Linked DNA regions of Sphaerisporangium krabiense. The protein of the gene in region 2 interacts with the protein of the main gene of each other region in a pairwise test. Links are inferred from orthologs where the notes say so. Each region holds a gene or a part of one and is shown on either strand. Other genes may lie near its edges.

The links.
Region 1: the proteins of thrS (region 2) and rplA interact in binary tests that used the Escherichia coli proteins (3 or more experiments, as listed by UniProt). The link is inferred for Sphaerisporangium krabiense from one-to-one orthologs.

The regions. Positions count from the first base shown.
Region 1 is NZ_JACHBR010000001.1:765,099-772,757, forward strand. Bases 1,958-4,768 are described here. They hold rplA (50S ribosomal protein L1), read right to left. Parts: upstream 3,818-4,768; coding sequence 3,098-3,817; downstream 1,958-3,097. Other genes in these bases: BJ981_RS03255 (SCO4651 family lipoprotein), read right to left, coding at 1,961-2,851; rplK (50S ribosomal protein L11), read right to left, coding at 3,921-4,352; nusG (transcription termination/antitermination protein NusG), read right to left, coding at 4,533-4,768. Outside these bases: BJ981_RS03240 (Rv1363c family protein), read right to left, coding at 1-284; rplL (50S ribosomal protein L7/L12), read right to left, coding at 601-993; rplJ (50S ribosomal protein L10), read right to left, coding at 1,101-1,640; more of nusG, read right to left, coding at 4,769-5,303; preprotein translocase subunit SecE, read right to left, coding at 5,387-5,638; BJ981_RS03285 (pyridoxal phosphate-dependent aminotransferase), read left to right, coding at 5,997-7,202; BJ981_RS03290 (hypothetical protein), read right to left, coding at 7,280-7,659. UniProt on the Escherichia coli protein: One of the primary rRNA binding proteins, it binds very close to the 3'-end of the 23S rRNA. Forms part of the L1 stalk. It is often not seen in high-resolution crystal structures, but can be seen in cryo_EM and 3D reconstruction models.
Region 2 is NZ_JACHBR010000002.1:1,083,277-1,091,110, reverse strand. Bases 1,981-4,966 are described here. They hold thrS (threonine--tRNA ligase), read right to left. Parts: upstream 4,465-4,966; coding sequence 2,497-4,464; downstream 1,981-2,496. Other genes in these bases: BJ981_RS32770 (glycoside hydrolase family 25 protein), read right to left, coding at 4,543-4,966; BJ981_RS32780 (HIT family protein), read right to left, coding at 1,981-2,293. Also shown: BJ981_RS32785 (hypothetical protein), read left to right, coding at 1-1,628; more of BJ981_RS32780, read right to left, coding at 1,748-1,980; more of BJ981_RS32770, read right to left, coding at 4,967-5,157; BJ981_RS32765 (bis-aminopropyl spermidine synthase family protein), read left to right, coding at 5,306-6,952; BJ981_RS32760 (DUF1876 domain-containing protein), read left to right, coding at 7,072-7,338; BJ981_RS32755 (Hsp20/alpha crystallin family protein), read left to right, coding at 7,816-7,834. UniProt on the Escherichia coli protein: Catalyzes the attachment of threonine to tRNA(Thr) in a two-step reaction: L-threonine is first activated by ATP to form Thr-AMP and then transferred to the acceptor end of tRNA(Thr). The rate-limiting step is amino acid activation in the presence of tRNA.

The DNA.
Region 1 (7,659 bases), on a different replicon or contig from region 2:
CGCCCGGCGTCCCTGGCGTAGTCGGTCCTCGCCTGGCCGACGGAGGAGTCGAGCACCCGCCGCACGTCGCGGTCCACGGTGCGGTGGTCGACGGCCATGAGCGTCAGGGCGTAGCGCTCCGCGGCCTGGACCGCGGCCGAGCGGTCCTTCGCGGCGGCGCGGGCGGCGTCGAGGTCGGCGCCGACGCTCACCCAGGCGACGCCGAGGCCGGCGATGAGCACGGCCAGTGCCGCCAGGACCAGCAGCCGTGTCCTGCGGGGGGAGCGAGCCGCGTGCAGCGCCACCTGTTCCTCCCATCGCCTGGTGGCCGCCCTCGGAGGCGCCACGACGAACGGGGCGCGTCGCGGGCCCCGGGCGGCCGGTCGCCGGATCATAACCCGGTATCGCGATCCCCCGGCGGCGATCACCGTTTTCTCGCGGCCGGGGTGCGGCGGCGGGCCCGAGAGGGGATCCGGACGCCCAGCCTAGGGCGACATATCCGGCCATAACTCTCATAAATGCTGTTGAAGCGCGCGAAGACCCTGGACACGCGGAAGGGGCGGCCCACCCGGCACCTGGGTGGGACCGCCCCTTCTCGGCGTGCGGATCAGTCGCGCGAGGTCACTTGACGGTGACGGTGGCGCCGGCGCCCTCCAGGGCGGCCTTGGCCTTCTCGGCGGCTTCCTTGTTGACCTTCTCCAGGACCGGCTTGGGAGCGCCGTCCACGAGGTCCTTGGCCTCCTTGAGCCCGAGGCTCGTGAGGGCGCGGACCTCCTTGATGACCTGGATCTTCTTGTCGCCGGCCGCGTCGAGGATGACGTCGAACTCGTCCTGCTCCTCGACCTCCTCGGCGGCGGCGGCCGCGCCACCGCCACCGGGGGCGGCGGCGACCGCGACGGGCGCGGCGGCCTTGACGTCGAAGGTCTCCTCGAAGAGCTTCACGAAGTCCGCGAGCTCAAGAAGGGTCATCTCCTTGAACGCGTCGAGCAGCTCGTCGGTGCTGAGCTTCGCCATGGTGGTTCCTCCGTATGAATTGCAAAAACTTGGAACAGGTCCGCGGTACGCGCCTGAATCCCCTGCCGTGACGCTTTCGCGCCGTGCTTACTCCGCTTGCGCCGTGCTCACTCGGCGGCGTCCGCCGGGCCGGCCTCGTCGCGCTTGGCGCGCAGGGCCTCGACCAGGCGGGCCATCTGGGTGGGCAGCGCGTTGAGGGTGGCGGCGGCCTGCGACTGCTTCGCCTTCAGCGCGCCGGCCAGCTTCGCGAGCAGGACCTCGCGCGGCTCCAGGTCGGCAAGCGTGTTGATCTGGTCCGGGGTCATCGACTTGCCGTCGACGACACCGCCCTTGATGATCAGGAGGGGATTGGCCTTGGCGAACTCACGCAGCCCCTTGGCCGCCTCGACCACGTCGCCGCTGACGAACGCGATCGCGGTGGGCCCCTGGAACAGGTCGTCCAGGGAGTCGACCCCGGCCTGGTTGGCCGCGATCTTGGACAGCGTGTTCTTCGCCACGGCGAACTTCGCGTGCTCACCGAGCGAGACGCGCAGCTCCTTGAGCTGCGCGACGGTGAGACCGCGGTACTCGGTCAGGACAGCGGCGTTCGAGCTCTCGAAACGATCCTTGAGCTCGGCGACCGCGGTCGCCTTTTCCGCCCTCGCCATGGGCCTCCTTCCAGATGTGCCGCCGGCGAAGGGCTCAAGGAGTCGGGAAAACGAAAAGCCCCGGCGCAGGCGCACGGGGCTCACACACGGATTCGCGCGGGGAGGCCGCGCGGGACACCATATGGAAACTCACACACCTACGCTGGCCGTCCACGTCGTGGATCCTTGGGCCACCGGGCCATGACAGGCTCGGCGACGACCGGCGGTCTTCGGCACTGGACACTGTACGTCCTCCGGCCGCCTGGCGCCAAATCACGCCCGCGGCCGGACGACGCGCTCCGCGGAGTCGTCCCGCGGAGCACGCCGGAAGCGGTCTCGCGTCAGCTACCGCCGCCGGTGGTGTCGCCGCCACCGGCCGGGATGTTCCCGAGGTTGCTCGGCAGCTCGCCCACCTCGGCGGCCGGCGGGGCCGTGACCTCGGCGGCGCTGTTGAAGTCGCCGAACGTCGAGGTCAGCTTGAAGCTCCCCTCGTTCTGGGCGCCGTTCATCTCGACCTTGCGCGGCAGGTTCTGCGCGTCGATCCAGGCGTCGAACTTCATGTCCTTGACGTTGGAGAGCTGGCCCTCCAGGTTCTGCCGCAGCTCGGGCGCGAGCTGCTTGACCGCGTCGGCGACGACGAACGTGCCCTTGTAGTGCGTCGTCTCGACCCCGCCGACGCTCTCGGTGCCGGCCGTGGTGACGTCCTTGGACGTGGTCAGCATCTTGACGCTGGTCTGCAGGTCGACCTGCTGCGCCTGCCGCAGCAGCTGGTCGACGTCGACGCCGCCCTGCTGACCGGCCTTGGCCAGGTCGACCTTGATCCACGGCTTGGTGCCGCCCATGAGCTTGGTGAGCATGTCCATCTTCACGTACGCCGTGTCGCCGAGGAGGATCAGGCGGACCCCGCCGGGCACGTTCTGCCCGGCCACGCTGATCTGGTCGAGCTTGACGTCCGAGGCGATCTGAGGCTTCTGGTGGTAGACCACCGAGCCCTTGACGGTCCCCGAGCCCCCCGCGCTCCCGGCGCCCTCCTTGGGGGCGGTGAAGTCCACGACGAGCTGGGCGCTGTAGGAGTTCACGCTCTCGGCGCTCTTGGCGCTCTGCTGGAGCGTCTCGGCGGCGGAGAGCTTGACCGCGCCGAGGGACTCGGCCGACTGCCCCTGGGGGGCCTGGCCGCACGCTGATACCGCGATGAGCATGGCCGAGCCCACGGCCGCGACCACGGGTGTCATTCGCCGCTTCACTACCTGTCCCTTCGTTCCCCTGAAAGTGTTTCGACCCTACGCGGGCGCACTACCCCGTGCGGCGCGTTATGCGCGTGAATCGGGGGCCCACCCGGCTACTTCATGCCGTACAGACCCTCTGACCAGCGAAAAAGGGAAATGTAGAAAGAATGTGCAGGAACGCGAAAGGGCCTCCACCCGTCGGGTGGAGGCCCTCACGCTTTCCCGGCGTGCCGGGAGGACGACGTACGGTCGTCAGGCGTCGAGCTCGGCGGTGATGCCCCGCGTCACGTTCGGGTCCACCGGGATGCCCGGGCCCATGGACGTGGAGAACGTCACCTTCTTGAGGTAGCGCCCCTTCGCCGCGGACGGCTTGAGACGGATGATCTCGTCGAGCGCGGCGGAGTAGTTCTCCAGGAGCTGGCGCTCGGGGAACGACACCTTGCCGATGATGAAGTGCAGGTTGGCGTGGCGGTCGACCCGGAACTCGATCTTTCCGCCCTTGATGTCGGTCACGGCCTTGCCCACGGCCGGCGTCACGGTGCCGGTCTTGGGGTTCGGCATGAGGCCGCGCGGGCCGAGGACGCGGCCGAGACGGCCGACCTTGCCCATGAGGTCGGGGGTGGCGACGACGGCGTCGAACTCGTTCAGGCGGTTGCCCTTGGAGATCTCGTCGATCAGCTCGTCGGCCCCGACGATGTCGGCGCCCGCGGCGCGGGCCTCCTCGGCACGGTCACCGGTCGCGAAGACCAGGACCCGGGCGGTCTTGCCGGTGCCGTGCGGGAGGTTGACGGTGCCGCGGACCATCTGGTCGGCCTTGCGGGGGTCGACGCCCAGCCGCAGGGCGACCTCGACGGTCGCGTCGAACTTGGTGACCGAGGTGCTCTTGGCGAGCCGGGCGGCGTCGACAGGGCTGTACAGGTTCTCCCTGTCGACCTGCTGCTCGGCGTTGCGGTAGGTCTTGCTGCGCTTCACGTGCCTCTCCTTGTGGAGTTCGTGGTCGTGGGCCAGCGCGTGGCCCTCCCACGGATGTCCTGTGCTGGTTCGCCGTGCCGCGCTCGGCGGCTCGGGGACGCGGTCAGTCCGCGATGGTGATGCCCATCGACCGGGCGGTGCCGGCGATGATCTTCTCGGCCGCCTCGATGTCGTTGGCGTTGAGGTCGGGCATCTTCGTCTCGGCGATCTGGCGCAGCTGCTCCTTGGTGAGCTTGCCCACCTTGTCGCGAAGCGGGTTGGCGCTGGCCTTGTCGACGCCCGCGGCCTTCTTGATCAGCTCAGGCGCCGGCGGCGTCTTGGTGACGAAGGTGAAGCTGCGGTCTTCGAAGATGGTGATCTCGACGGGGATGATGTTCCCCCGCTGGGCTTCGGTCGCGGCGTTGTACTGCTTCACGAAGTCCATGATGTTGACGCCGTGGGGACCGAGCGCCGTACCGACCGGCGGCGCGGGCGTGGCCTGGCCGGCGGGGAGCTGGACCTTGACCAGGGCCGCGATCTTCTTCTTTGGAGGCATTTCTACTCCGGGTCCTTGACTGCTGCCTGACCCCGCGGAGAGCGGGGGCCCCGAGGGCACGCGCGGGCCACCAAGGGGCCTGCTTCCTCGGGATTTCACCCCGCGGGCGGCCGCACGCCGGCCGCGGGGACGAGTTATCAGTGTATGCGCGCCGTCAGATCACCGAGACCCGACCGTGGGTCAGATCTTGGAGACCTGGTTGAACGACAGCTCCACCGGGGTCTCGCGACCGAAGATGGAGACGAGCACCTTGAGCTTCTGCGACTCGGCGCTGATCTCGCTGACGGTGGCGGGAAGCGTGGCGAAGGGGCCGTCCATGACCGTGACTGACTCGCCGACCTCGAAGTCGACGGTCGCGGCGGCGGCCTTGGCGGTGGTGGTCTTGGCCTGCTCGGTCGGCTCGGGCGCGAGCAGCTTGGCGACCTCGTCCAGGTTCAGCGGGCTGGGCCGGTTGGACAGGCCCACGAAGCCCGTGACGCCGGGCGTGTTGCGCACCGCGGACCAGGACTCGTCGGTCAGGTCCATGCGCACCAGGACGTACCCGGGCAGGACGCGCTCCTTGACCGGGGTGCGCTTGCCCCCCTTGATCTCGGTGACGGTGTGCACCGGGACCTCGACCTGGAAGATGTAGTCCTCCATGTTGAGGGACTGGGTGCGGGTCTCGATATTGGACTTCACGCGGTTCTCGTAGCCCGCGTAGGAGTGGATGACGTACCACTCGCCGGGCAGGCCGCGCATCGCGCGCTTGAACTCTTCGACGGGGTCGACGTCGGGAACGAGATCGCCGTCTTCGTCGGCGGCGCCTGCGGAGGCGGCGGTGTCGCCTGGCTCCTCCACGGCGTCACCGGGAGCGCCGGCCTCGCCGGACTCCTCGGTGATCTCGATCGCCTCTTCCGGCTCTCCCTCCCACTCTTCGTGGGAGGCGCCGGCCGACAGCGGGGACTCGGACACGGTGGCTCTTTCTTCTCTCGACGATGTTGCGATCTTCTGCCGCCCTCGGACTCGGGGCGGCGTGTCGCGTAGCGACGGCAGGATCAGCCGAAGATCGCCAGCACACCCTTCGTGAGCAAGGCGTCCACACCCGCCACGATCCCGACCATGACCAGAACAAAGACGAGGACAATTGTGGTGTAGGAGATGAGATCCTTGCGCGTCGGCCAGATGACCTTACGAAGCTCGGCGACGATCTGCCGATAGAAGAGTGCCGGCGAAGTGCGCTTCTTAGCGGGGCGGCCGGTCGGCTTGCTCGGCCTGTCCGCGGCCTCGCCACGTGTGTCGATCGCCACAGTCCTCACCTGATCCGTCGTTCCTACGCAACTTTGCGGCGGCTTACACGCCATCGGTGCGCGGACCGCACTTCGCAGGGCACGAGGGACTCGAACCCCCAACCGCCGGTTTTGGAGACCGGTGCGCTACCAATTGCGCTAGTGCCCTCTGCCGTGAACCACCTTACCCCGAGCAGTCGGGGGCGCGTCGCTCACTAGTTGCAGAAGTGTACGGGGGAATGGGCCTCACGTCGAACCAACGCGGCAAGCGGGTCACGCCGATCCGTCCCCGCGCGCGTGTCACGGGCGTCGTCCCACGTCGCCGCGGGGGCGGGAATATGCGGCGACGATGGTCCCGGGCGTCTGGAACCATGGAGGTATGACCCGTCCTCGCATCTCAGCGCGCATTTCCGCGATCTCCGAGTCCGCCACGCTGGCCGTCGACGCCAAGGCCAAGGCGATGAAGGCCGCCGGTCGCCCGGTCATCGGCTTCGGCGCCGGCGAGCCGGACTTCCCGACGCCCGACTACATCGTCGAGGCCGCCGTCGAGGCCTGCCGCACCCCGAGGTTCCACAAGTACACGCCGGCCGGGGGGCTTCCCGAGCTCAAGCAGGCCATCGCCGACAAGACCCTGCGCGACTCGGGCGTGGCGGTCGAGGCCGCTCAGGTGCTGGTGACCAACGGCGGCAAGCAGGCCGTCTACGAGGCCTTCGCCACCCTCCTGGACCCGGGCGACGAGGTCATCGTCGTCGCGCCGTACTGGACGACCTACCCGGAGGCCATCAAGCTCGCCGGCGGCGTGCAGGTGGACGTCGTGACCGACGAGTCGACCGGCTACCTGGCCTCGGTGGAGCAGCTGGAGGCGGCGCGCACCGAGCGGACCAAGGTGCTGCTGTTCGTGTCCCCGTCCAACCCGACCGGCGCGGTGTACTCCCCCGAGCAGGTCGAGGCCATCGGGCGCTGGGCCGCCGAGAACGGCCTGTGGGTGGTCACCGACGAGATCTACGAGCACCTGGTGTACGGCGGAGTCCGCTTCACGAGCATCGCGGCGGCGGTGCCCGAGCTCGCCGACCGCGTGGTCGTCCTCAACGGCGTCGCCAAGACCTACGCCATGACCGGCTGGCGGGTGGGCTGGCTGATCGGCCCGAAGGACGTGGTGAAGGCCGCGACGAACCTGCAGTCGCACGCCACCTCCAACGTCTCCAACGTCTCGCAGGCCGCCGCGCTCGCGGCCGTGTCGGGCGACCTGTCGGCGGTGGCCCGGATGCGCGAGGCGTTCGACCGGCGGCGCCAGACCATCGTGCGCATGCTGAACGACATCCCGGGCGTCGTGTGCCCCGAGCCGTTCGGCGCGTTCTACGCCTACGCCTCGGTCAAGGAGCTTCTGGGCAAGGAGATCCGGGGCAACCGGCCGCGGACGTCGGCCGAGCTGGCCGAGCTGGTGCTGGAGGAGGCCGAGGTCGCCGTGGTGCCGGGCGAGGCGTTCGGCACGCCGGGCTACTTCCGCCTGTCCTACGCGCTCGGCGACGACGACCTCGTCGAGGGCGTCAGCCGCCTCGGCAAGCTGCTGGCGGAGGCCCATTAGAGCCGTGCCGCCGCCGCGGCACGCGAGCCGAAGGCCCCGGACCACGCCGGTCCGGGGCCTTCGTCGTGTCGCGGTGGTCAGCGCGTGGCGCGGACGCCGCCGGCGATCGCCTTCAGCTCGTGCCGGGCGCCCTCGGGGCCGATGCGCTCGGCCATGGCCGGGCTCATCATGACCTCGACCGCCGCGCCGGAGCCGAGCGTCCACAGGATCGTCGGCGTGCCCGTGTCGGCCACCTCGGCCCCCTCGCCGAGGCTGGCGATGACGCCGTCGGCGCCGCGCACCGACACCTTCTCGGCCCGCTCGTCCTTCCGGTACGCGGCGAGCAGCGTCTTCATCCGCTTCGCGGCGCCTTTCTCGAAGACGACGATCTGCACGCTGTATTCGCCGGGCGCCTGCTCCGGGGTGACGTACGTGGTCGTGTAACTGGTCGTTCCGAATCCATTTTTGCCCGACCATT
Region 2 (7,834 bases):
ACAAGGTCACCGACTGGTCGGCCTGCCGGGTGCTCGCCGTCGACGTCGACGATCTGATCCGCCCCTACATCCAGGACGAACGGCTCGCGGAGGTTCCCGACAAGCTCTCCTCCGCCCAGCGCAAGGCCGCGCTCAAGGCGGCCGACGCCAAGGCGGGCGCCGTGCTCGCCCAGCTCCCGCCGGACACGGCCGTCGCCGTCGCCGGCCTGGCCGACCACGGCTCCGAGCCGCACCTGCGCGCGGCGATGTGGCGGGCGCCGGGCGCCGAGGGCCGTCTCCTCGGCGCGCGGTCCACCCAGCGCGACGACATGGTGATCCTCCCGGACATCACGGCGTCGATGCTCGCCACGGCCGGGCTCGCGGTGCCGCCCACCGTCATCGGCACGCCGTGGTCGCCCGGCCGCCCGACCTCCCTCGACGACGCCGTGACGTCGCTGCGGCGGGCCGATCTCGCCGGTCAGACCATCCGCGCGGTGGGCGGGCTGTTCTTCACGCTGCTCGCCGTGGCGCAGGTGGCGTTCTACGCGGTGGCCTTCCTGCTGCTGCGCCGCCGCCGCGGGCTGGAGAGCGTGCGCGTCGCGGCCCTCGGGCTCGCCTCGGTGCCGGTCTCGACCTACCTGATCAACCTCACGCCCTGGGACGCCGCCCCGCTGCCCGCGCTCACGCTGGTCTCCGGCATCCTGCTCTGCACGGCGGCGCTCACCTCGCTGGCGCTCGCGGTCCCGGCCCTGTGGGCGCGCCTGCGGGGCCGTCCCCGGGCGGCCAGCGTCCTCGGCCCCTCCTCGGTCGTGGCGGCCGTCACGGCCGCGGTGCTGCTCGGCGACCTTCTCACCGGCACCCCGTTGCAGCTCGACAGCGTCATGGGCTACACCGGCGTGGTCGGCGCCCGCTACTACGGGCTCGGGAACATCCCCTTCGCCCTGCTCGCCACCGCGGTGCTGCTGGTGGCCACCGCGGTCGCCGACCGGCTCGTCCGGACGGGCCGCCGTCCCTGGGCCGTCGCGCTCGTGGCGGGGCTCGGCGGCTTCGCCATGATCCTCGACGGCTGGCCCGGGGTGGGCAGCGACTTCGGCGGGGTCATCGCCTTCGTGCCAGGCATCGCGGTGACCGCGTTGCTGGTGGCGGGCAAGCGCGTCTCGGTGCTCAAGCTGGGCGCGTTCTGCGTCGCGGGCGGCGTCCTGGTGCTGGCCATCGCCTACCTGGACCACCTGCGTCCTCCGGGGTCCCAGACGCATCTGGGGCGGTTCGTCGGACAGGTCCTCGACGGCACCTTCCTGCCGGTGATCCTGCGCAAGCTGACGGCCATGCTGAGCACGCTTCTCTCGCCGAACCTCATGCCGATCGTGCTGGCCGCGTTCGCCTTCCTGGTCTTCGCGCTGCTGCGTCCCGGGGCGGCCAGCGCCGGGGTGCTCCCGGTGGCGTTCGAACGCGCGCCCACCTTGCGCGCGGGCCTGGTCGGCACGCTGGTGAGCGGCGTGGTGGGCATGCTCGTCAACGACTCGGGCGCGGCCGTCCTCTCCATGGCCCTGGCCCTCGCGGTCCCGTTGGTCCTCTCGGCCGGCATCGCCGCCCTGGCCCCCGGCGACCCCGCACGCCCCAAGCCGGTCCTCGATCCCCTGCCGACCTGAGCCACCATCCGAGCTCTTGGCCCCAGCCGTAGGGCCGCCGGGGATGCCAGAAGGCGGCGTCGGTCAGGCGGCGTCCGTCAAGGCGGCCAGGCGTCGGTGAGGCGTGGGCCGAACGTCGGTCAGGGGGTGGGCCAGGCGTCGGCGAGGAGGTCCCGGGTGTCCTGGAGGAGTTGGGGGAGCACCCGGGTGTGGCCGACGACCGGCATGAAGTTGGTGTCGCCGCCCCAGCGGGGCACGACGTGCTGGTGCAGGTGGCCCGCGATGCCGGCGCCCGCGACGTGGCCGAGGTTCATGCCGACGTTGAAGCCCTGGGCGCCGCTGGCCTTGCGCAGCGAGAGCATCGCCCGCTTGGTGAAGTCGGCCAGCTCCGCGGTCTCGGCGTCGTCGAGGTCGGCGTAGTCGGCCACGTGGCGGTACGGGCAGACCATCAGGTGGCCGGAGTTGTACGGGTAGAGGTTCAGGACGGCGAACACGCTGGAGCCGCGGGCCACGATGAGCCCGTCCTGGTCGCTCATCCCGGGAATCTCGCAGAACGGGCACCCGTCTCCGGGGCCGGTGCCGGTCGGCTTGTTCTCGCCCTTGATGTAGGCCATCCGGTGCGGGGTCCACAGACGCCGGAAGTTGTCGGGCTCTCCGGCACCGGACTGCTCAATGGGCTCCTGCATGTCTTGCAGCATAGGACCAGCCCGCCCTTTCTCGCCCGCCGGGATCGTGCGCAGCACAAAGGACCGACTCCCCCGCGCCGCGTCCGGGCCGAGGCCGGCGGGAAGATCGAACGGGCCGGACCCGGAGTCCACCCCGAGCGCGCGCGACGCGCCCGGGGACGGACCAGGGCCGATGCCGGAGACCGGCGCGCGGGGACCCCGGGTCAGACCTGGGTGCGGTTCTCCACGGCGCTGATGATCTCGGCGATGGCGTCTTCCAGCGGGATGCCGTTCTTCTGCTCGCCGTTGCGGTAGCGGAAGGAGACCGCCCCGGCAGCGATGTCCTCGTCGCCGGCGAGCAGCATGTAGGGCACCTTGGCCTTCTGGGCGTTGCGGATCTTCTTCTGCATGCGATCGGCGGAGGAGTCGACCTCGACCCGGATGCCGTGCTCGCGCAGCCGCTTGGCGACGTCGTTCAGGTACGACACGTGGGCGTCGGCGATGGGGATGCCGATGACCTGGACGGGCGCGAGCCAGGGAGGGAACGCGCCGGCGTAGTGCTCGACGAGGACGCCGAAGAACCGCTCGATCGATCCGAACAGCGCCCGGTGGATCATGACGGGACGCTGCCGCGCCCCATCCGCCCCCTGGAACTCCAGCTCGAACAGCTCGGGCAGGTTCAGGTCGACCTGGATGGTGGACATCTGCCAGGTGCGGCCGATGGCATCCTTGGCCTGGACCGAGATCTTGGGCCCGTAGAAGGCCGCGCCCTCGGGGTCGAGGACGAGCTCGAGGTTCTCGGACTCGGCGGCGACGCGCAGGGCCTCGGTGGCCTCCTCCCAGACCTCGTCGCTGCCCACGGACTTCTTCGGGTCGCGGGTGGAGAGCTCCAGGTAGAAGTCGTCGAGGCCGTAGTCGCGCAGCAGCCCGAGCACGAACCGCAGGAGGCTCTTGAGCTCGTCCTGCATCTGGTCGCGGGTGCAGAAGATGTGCGCGTCGTCCTGCGTCATGCCGCGGACGCGGGTGAGGCCGTGCACCACGCCCGACTTCTCGTAGCGGTAGACGGTGCCGAACTCGAACAGGCGCAGCGGCAGCTCGCGGTAGGACCGCCCGCGCGACCGGAAGATCAGGATGTGCATCGGGCAGTTCATGGGCTTGAGGTAGTAGCGCGCGCCCTCGAGCTCCATGGGCGGGAACATGCCGTCGGCGTACCAGTCCAGGTGGCCGGAGATCTGGTACAGGTTCTCCTTGGTGATGTGCGGCGTGTTCACGAAGGAGTACCCGGCCTCCTCGTGGCGCTGCCGCGAGTAGTCCTCCATGAGGCGGCGGACCACGCCGCCCTTGGGGTGGAAGACCGCGAGACCGGAGCCGAGCTCGGTCGGGAAGGAGAACAGGTCGAGCTCGGCGCCCAGCTTGCGGTGGTCGCGCTTCTCGGCCTCCTCCAGCATGTGGAGGTAGTCGTCCTGCTTCTCGCGGGACTCCCAGGCGGTGCCGTAGATGCGCTGGAGCTGGGGGTTCTTCTCGCTGCCCCGCCAGTACGCCCCGCCGGAGCGCATCAGCTTGAAGGCGGGGATGACCCGGGTGGACGGCAGGTGCGGCCCCCGGCACAGGTCCTTCCAGCACAACTCGCCGGACTTGGCGTCGAGGTTGTCGTAGATGGTGAGCTGGTCGCCGCCGACCTCGACGCTCTCTTCGTCGGCCGCGCCGCCCTTGAGCCCGATCAGCTCCAGCTTGTACGGCTCGGCGGCCAGCTCCTCGCGGGCGGCGTCGTCGGAGACGGCGCGCCGGGAGAAGAGCTGCCCCTGCTTGACGATCTCGCGCATGCGCTTCTCGATGCGCTTCAGATCGTCGGGGGTGAACGGGTGCTCGACGTCGAAGTCGTAGTAGAAGCCGTTCTCGACGGGCGGGCCGATGCCGAGCCGGGCGTCGGGGAAGAGCTCCTGGACGGCCTGGGCCATCACGTGGGCGGTGGAGTGGCGCAGGATGGCGCGCCCCTCTTCGCCGTCGATCGCGATCGGGTCGACGACGTCGCCCTCGGCGATGACGGTGGCGAGGTCGCGGGCCTCGCCGTTGATCCTCGCGGCGATGACGGTGCGGCCGTCGGCCTCCAGGGCCTCCCCGGCCGTCGTGCCGCCCGCCACCACACGCTCGGCTCCGGCGAGGGTGACGCGTATTTCGAGGGCGGCGGACACGATGGGCTCCAAGAATGGGCGAGGCTTCCGGTTTACGAGCCCGATGCTACCGGGAACCGCCCCCCGATATCGCCGCCCCTATGCCTTGCGGCGCCCGTCGTCGGGCTGGAAACCGAGGGCGGTGAGCTGGGCCCGGTCGCCTCGGAAGACGTTGCGGTCGATGCGGCCGTGCGAGTACTGGTGGATCGTCCAGCGGTTCCACGGCGGCGGGACGGCCGGGCGCCCCTTGGGGTGGCTCGGCGCGGCGATCCACAGCGGGTAGTCCTCCAGCCCGTGGCAGTAGCCCTTCCTGGCGAAGGACAGGAAGGTGTAGATGATCGGCCGCACGCCGGTGACGAAGGTCATCACACGGCACCAGCGGCGGGCGAACTCGGCCACCTCGTGCGGCGGCAGGTGAGCGGAGCGCTCCAGGTCGAGGGCGATGAGGTCACCCCTGCGCAGGCCGCCGGCCGCGTCGATCACGTCCAGGAAATGGCGCACCTGGTCCTCGGGATCGCCCTTGGGATGCCCGAAATGGTAGGCGCCGCAGACCATCCAGTTCTCCCGCATCGCCGCCCAGTTGCGGGCGAACCACTTGTCGGTGAACCCGGTGCCTTCGCTGGCCTTGGCGAAGCCGAAGTCGACGCCGTCGATGGCATGATCCGCCCAGTCGACGGCGCCCTGCCAATTGGACACGTCTATGCCGTTCAACATCAGGGCCACGCTCCCCCCGTCGGTCGCCCCGGGGGAGTTTAGCCACGAGAGCCGTCCTGGGCATGGCCGGACACGCCCGGGCGTCCGGTTGTCCACAGCCGGGACGCGGACGGGAGGAGGGCGCCGGGGCCGCCGATAGGGTTGCCGCATGGCGTCCGAGGGAGTGAGCAGGCTGCTGGCCGAGGCCGGGGTGGACGCGCGGCGGCTGCGCGCGGCCCTCGCGCTGCTCTGCGACGGCGAGTGGTGGACCCTGGCCGCCCTGGTCCGCGAGACGGCGACCTCCCGGCGGGCCGTCGAGGCCCTGCTGCGCGAGGCCGGGCCGCAGCGGTCCGGTGAGCGCTTCCGGCTGACCGGGGAGCAGGCGCAGGCGTACCGCGCGCTGCTGGACGAGGGCGGCGAGGTGCCCGGCTCCCCCGCCGACCCGGTGGCCCATCTGCTCCCCCGGTACGGGGACGTGGTGCGGCGCATGGCGGAGCTGGTCGCGGGCGGGCCGCGCGGGCGTCACGTCCTCGACCACGTCGCCGCGACCCCCGAGACGGTGGTGCGCCGGGCCCTGCTGCTCGGCGCGCGGTTCTGGCTGCCGGGCTCGCGGCTGCTGTGCGTGGGCGACCATGACCTGACCTCGCTGGCGGTCGCCATGATCCACCCGGGCGTCCAGGTGACCGTCGTGGACGTGGACGATCGCATCCTCGCCTACATCGGCGAACGCGCGGAGGCCCTGGGGCTGGACGTCGTGACCCGCTGGGCCGATCTCCGCCTCGGCCTGCCGCCGTCGGCGCGCGGCCAGGCCGATCTGGCGATCACCGACCCGCCGTACACGCCCGAGGGCGTCGGGCTGTTCGTGGCGCGGGCCGTCGAGGGGCTGCGCGATCCCGAGCAGGGGCGGGTGCTGCTGGCGTACGGGGCGAGCGAGCGTACGCCGATGCTCGCATTGAAGGTGCAACGTTCCCTTTACGACCTCAATTTGTCTTTTGAGGCTGTTTATCCAGATTTCAATAGATATTTCGGGGCGGAGGCCATCGGGTCGGCGGCCGACCTGTACGTCCTCCGTCCCACGAGCAAGACCCGCCCGGCCGTCGCGGCTCGGGTGGAGGGCTATGGCACCGCCATCTATACCCAGGGTCCGCAGTCGGTCGAGGCGCGGCCGTCCCCCGCGCCTTCCACGGCCGGGGCGCGAGGGGTCGAGGAGGGCGAGTTCGACGTCCTGGTGGGCGACTGGCCCAAGGACGTCGCGCCCCGGACACCGAGGGCGCGCCTGTCCACGTGGCTGGCCAAGCCGTACGCGTCCTCCCCCGCCCGGGTGGCGATCGCGCTGCCGCCGGGGCTGGGCGCGGCGCTCCCCCGGCTGCTGCTCGCCACGCGCGCCCGCCACGTCCGCGTTCTCACCGAGGACGCGCCGCACGATCTCGGCGCGCTGGAGTCCCTGTACGCGATCACGGCCGGGGGTGGCGTGGTCGAGGCGGCGCGGCTGCCGCCGCCGGAGGGGCGGGACGAGCGACTGCTGCGGGCGCTGCTGGACGCCGCGCACGGCCGGGCGGCCAACGTCTGGCGCGAGGGCCTGATCAGGGCGTACGGACATCTCACCAAGAAACAGGCGCGCGCGATCGTCACCGAGGTCGCCCCCTGGGCGGACGAGGTCACCCTGCTGGAACTGCCCGCGCACCGCCTCCAGGCCCTTCCCGGCGCCGTGGCCGCCTCCCTGCGGCGCGCCGCCGAGACGTCGGAGGAGGCCGCGCCCGAGGCGCCGTACGAGCCGGGCCCCAAGGTCGACCGACGAGCGACGCCGCGAGGGTAGGCGGCGTGTCCGTTCCCTGTGCGAGGTGGCGCGGGCCCGTGCCCAGGTATGGGGTCGCGCGGGATCCGCGAACGGCGTGCGAGATGGTTGAGGGAGGAAGTACCGCGGGAGGTGGCGTCATGTTCGACAAGCAGTGGACCGTGGAGATCCACATCACCGAGGACGACAACGACGATGTGACCACGGCCAGGGCTGTGCTGCTCACCAGGTCCGGCACACGGCACGAGAGCATCGGGTACGCCAGGCGCAACCCCGCCGACCGCCCGGTGCCCGAGATCGGGGACGAGCTGGCGGTCGGCCGCGCGCTGGCCGACCTGGCCGACAAACTGACCGGCGACGCCGCCGAAGACGTCGCCCAACTCGCCGGCCAGGGCCGCCCCGCCTAAGACCGCACGCGCCAGGGACGGCCCCTCCGAACGCCCGGACGCGCCCGTGACCCCGCGCCGAGCGGAGCCACGGCCCGTCCACGCACCCGCCACATGGAGCGGACTTGCCCGGCGCGCGATCCCCACGCGGAGTGGACTTGCCTCGCGTGCGGGCCCCGCGCGGAGTGGACCTGCCCGGCGTACGGGCCCCGCGCGAAGTGGATTCGCCTGGCATGTGGACCTGACCTTGGAGTGGACTTGCCCGGCGGGCTGCCCCGGGCGGAGTGGATTCGCCTGGCGTATGGGCTCGCGCGGAAAGCTTCTGCGAACAGGCAGGCAGGGGCGAGGGGGCCGCGAGGTAGGGCCAAGGGCCTGCGGGTTCGGGACCTACGGCCGCTGCACCGGGGGTTGGGAGCGGCGTCAGATGGAGGTGAACGACCAGAGGAGCCAGGGGAGGTTCACATGGCCATGCCAACGCGCCGTCAACCACGCGGCCTGGTGCCTGACCTATTGGACT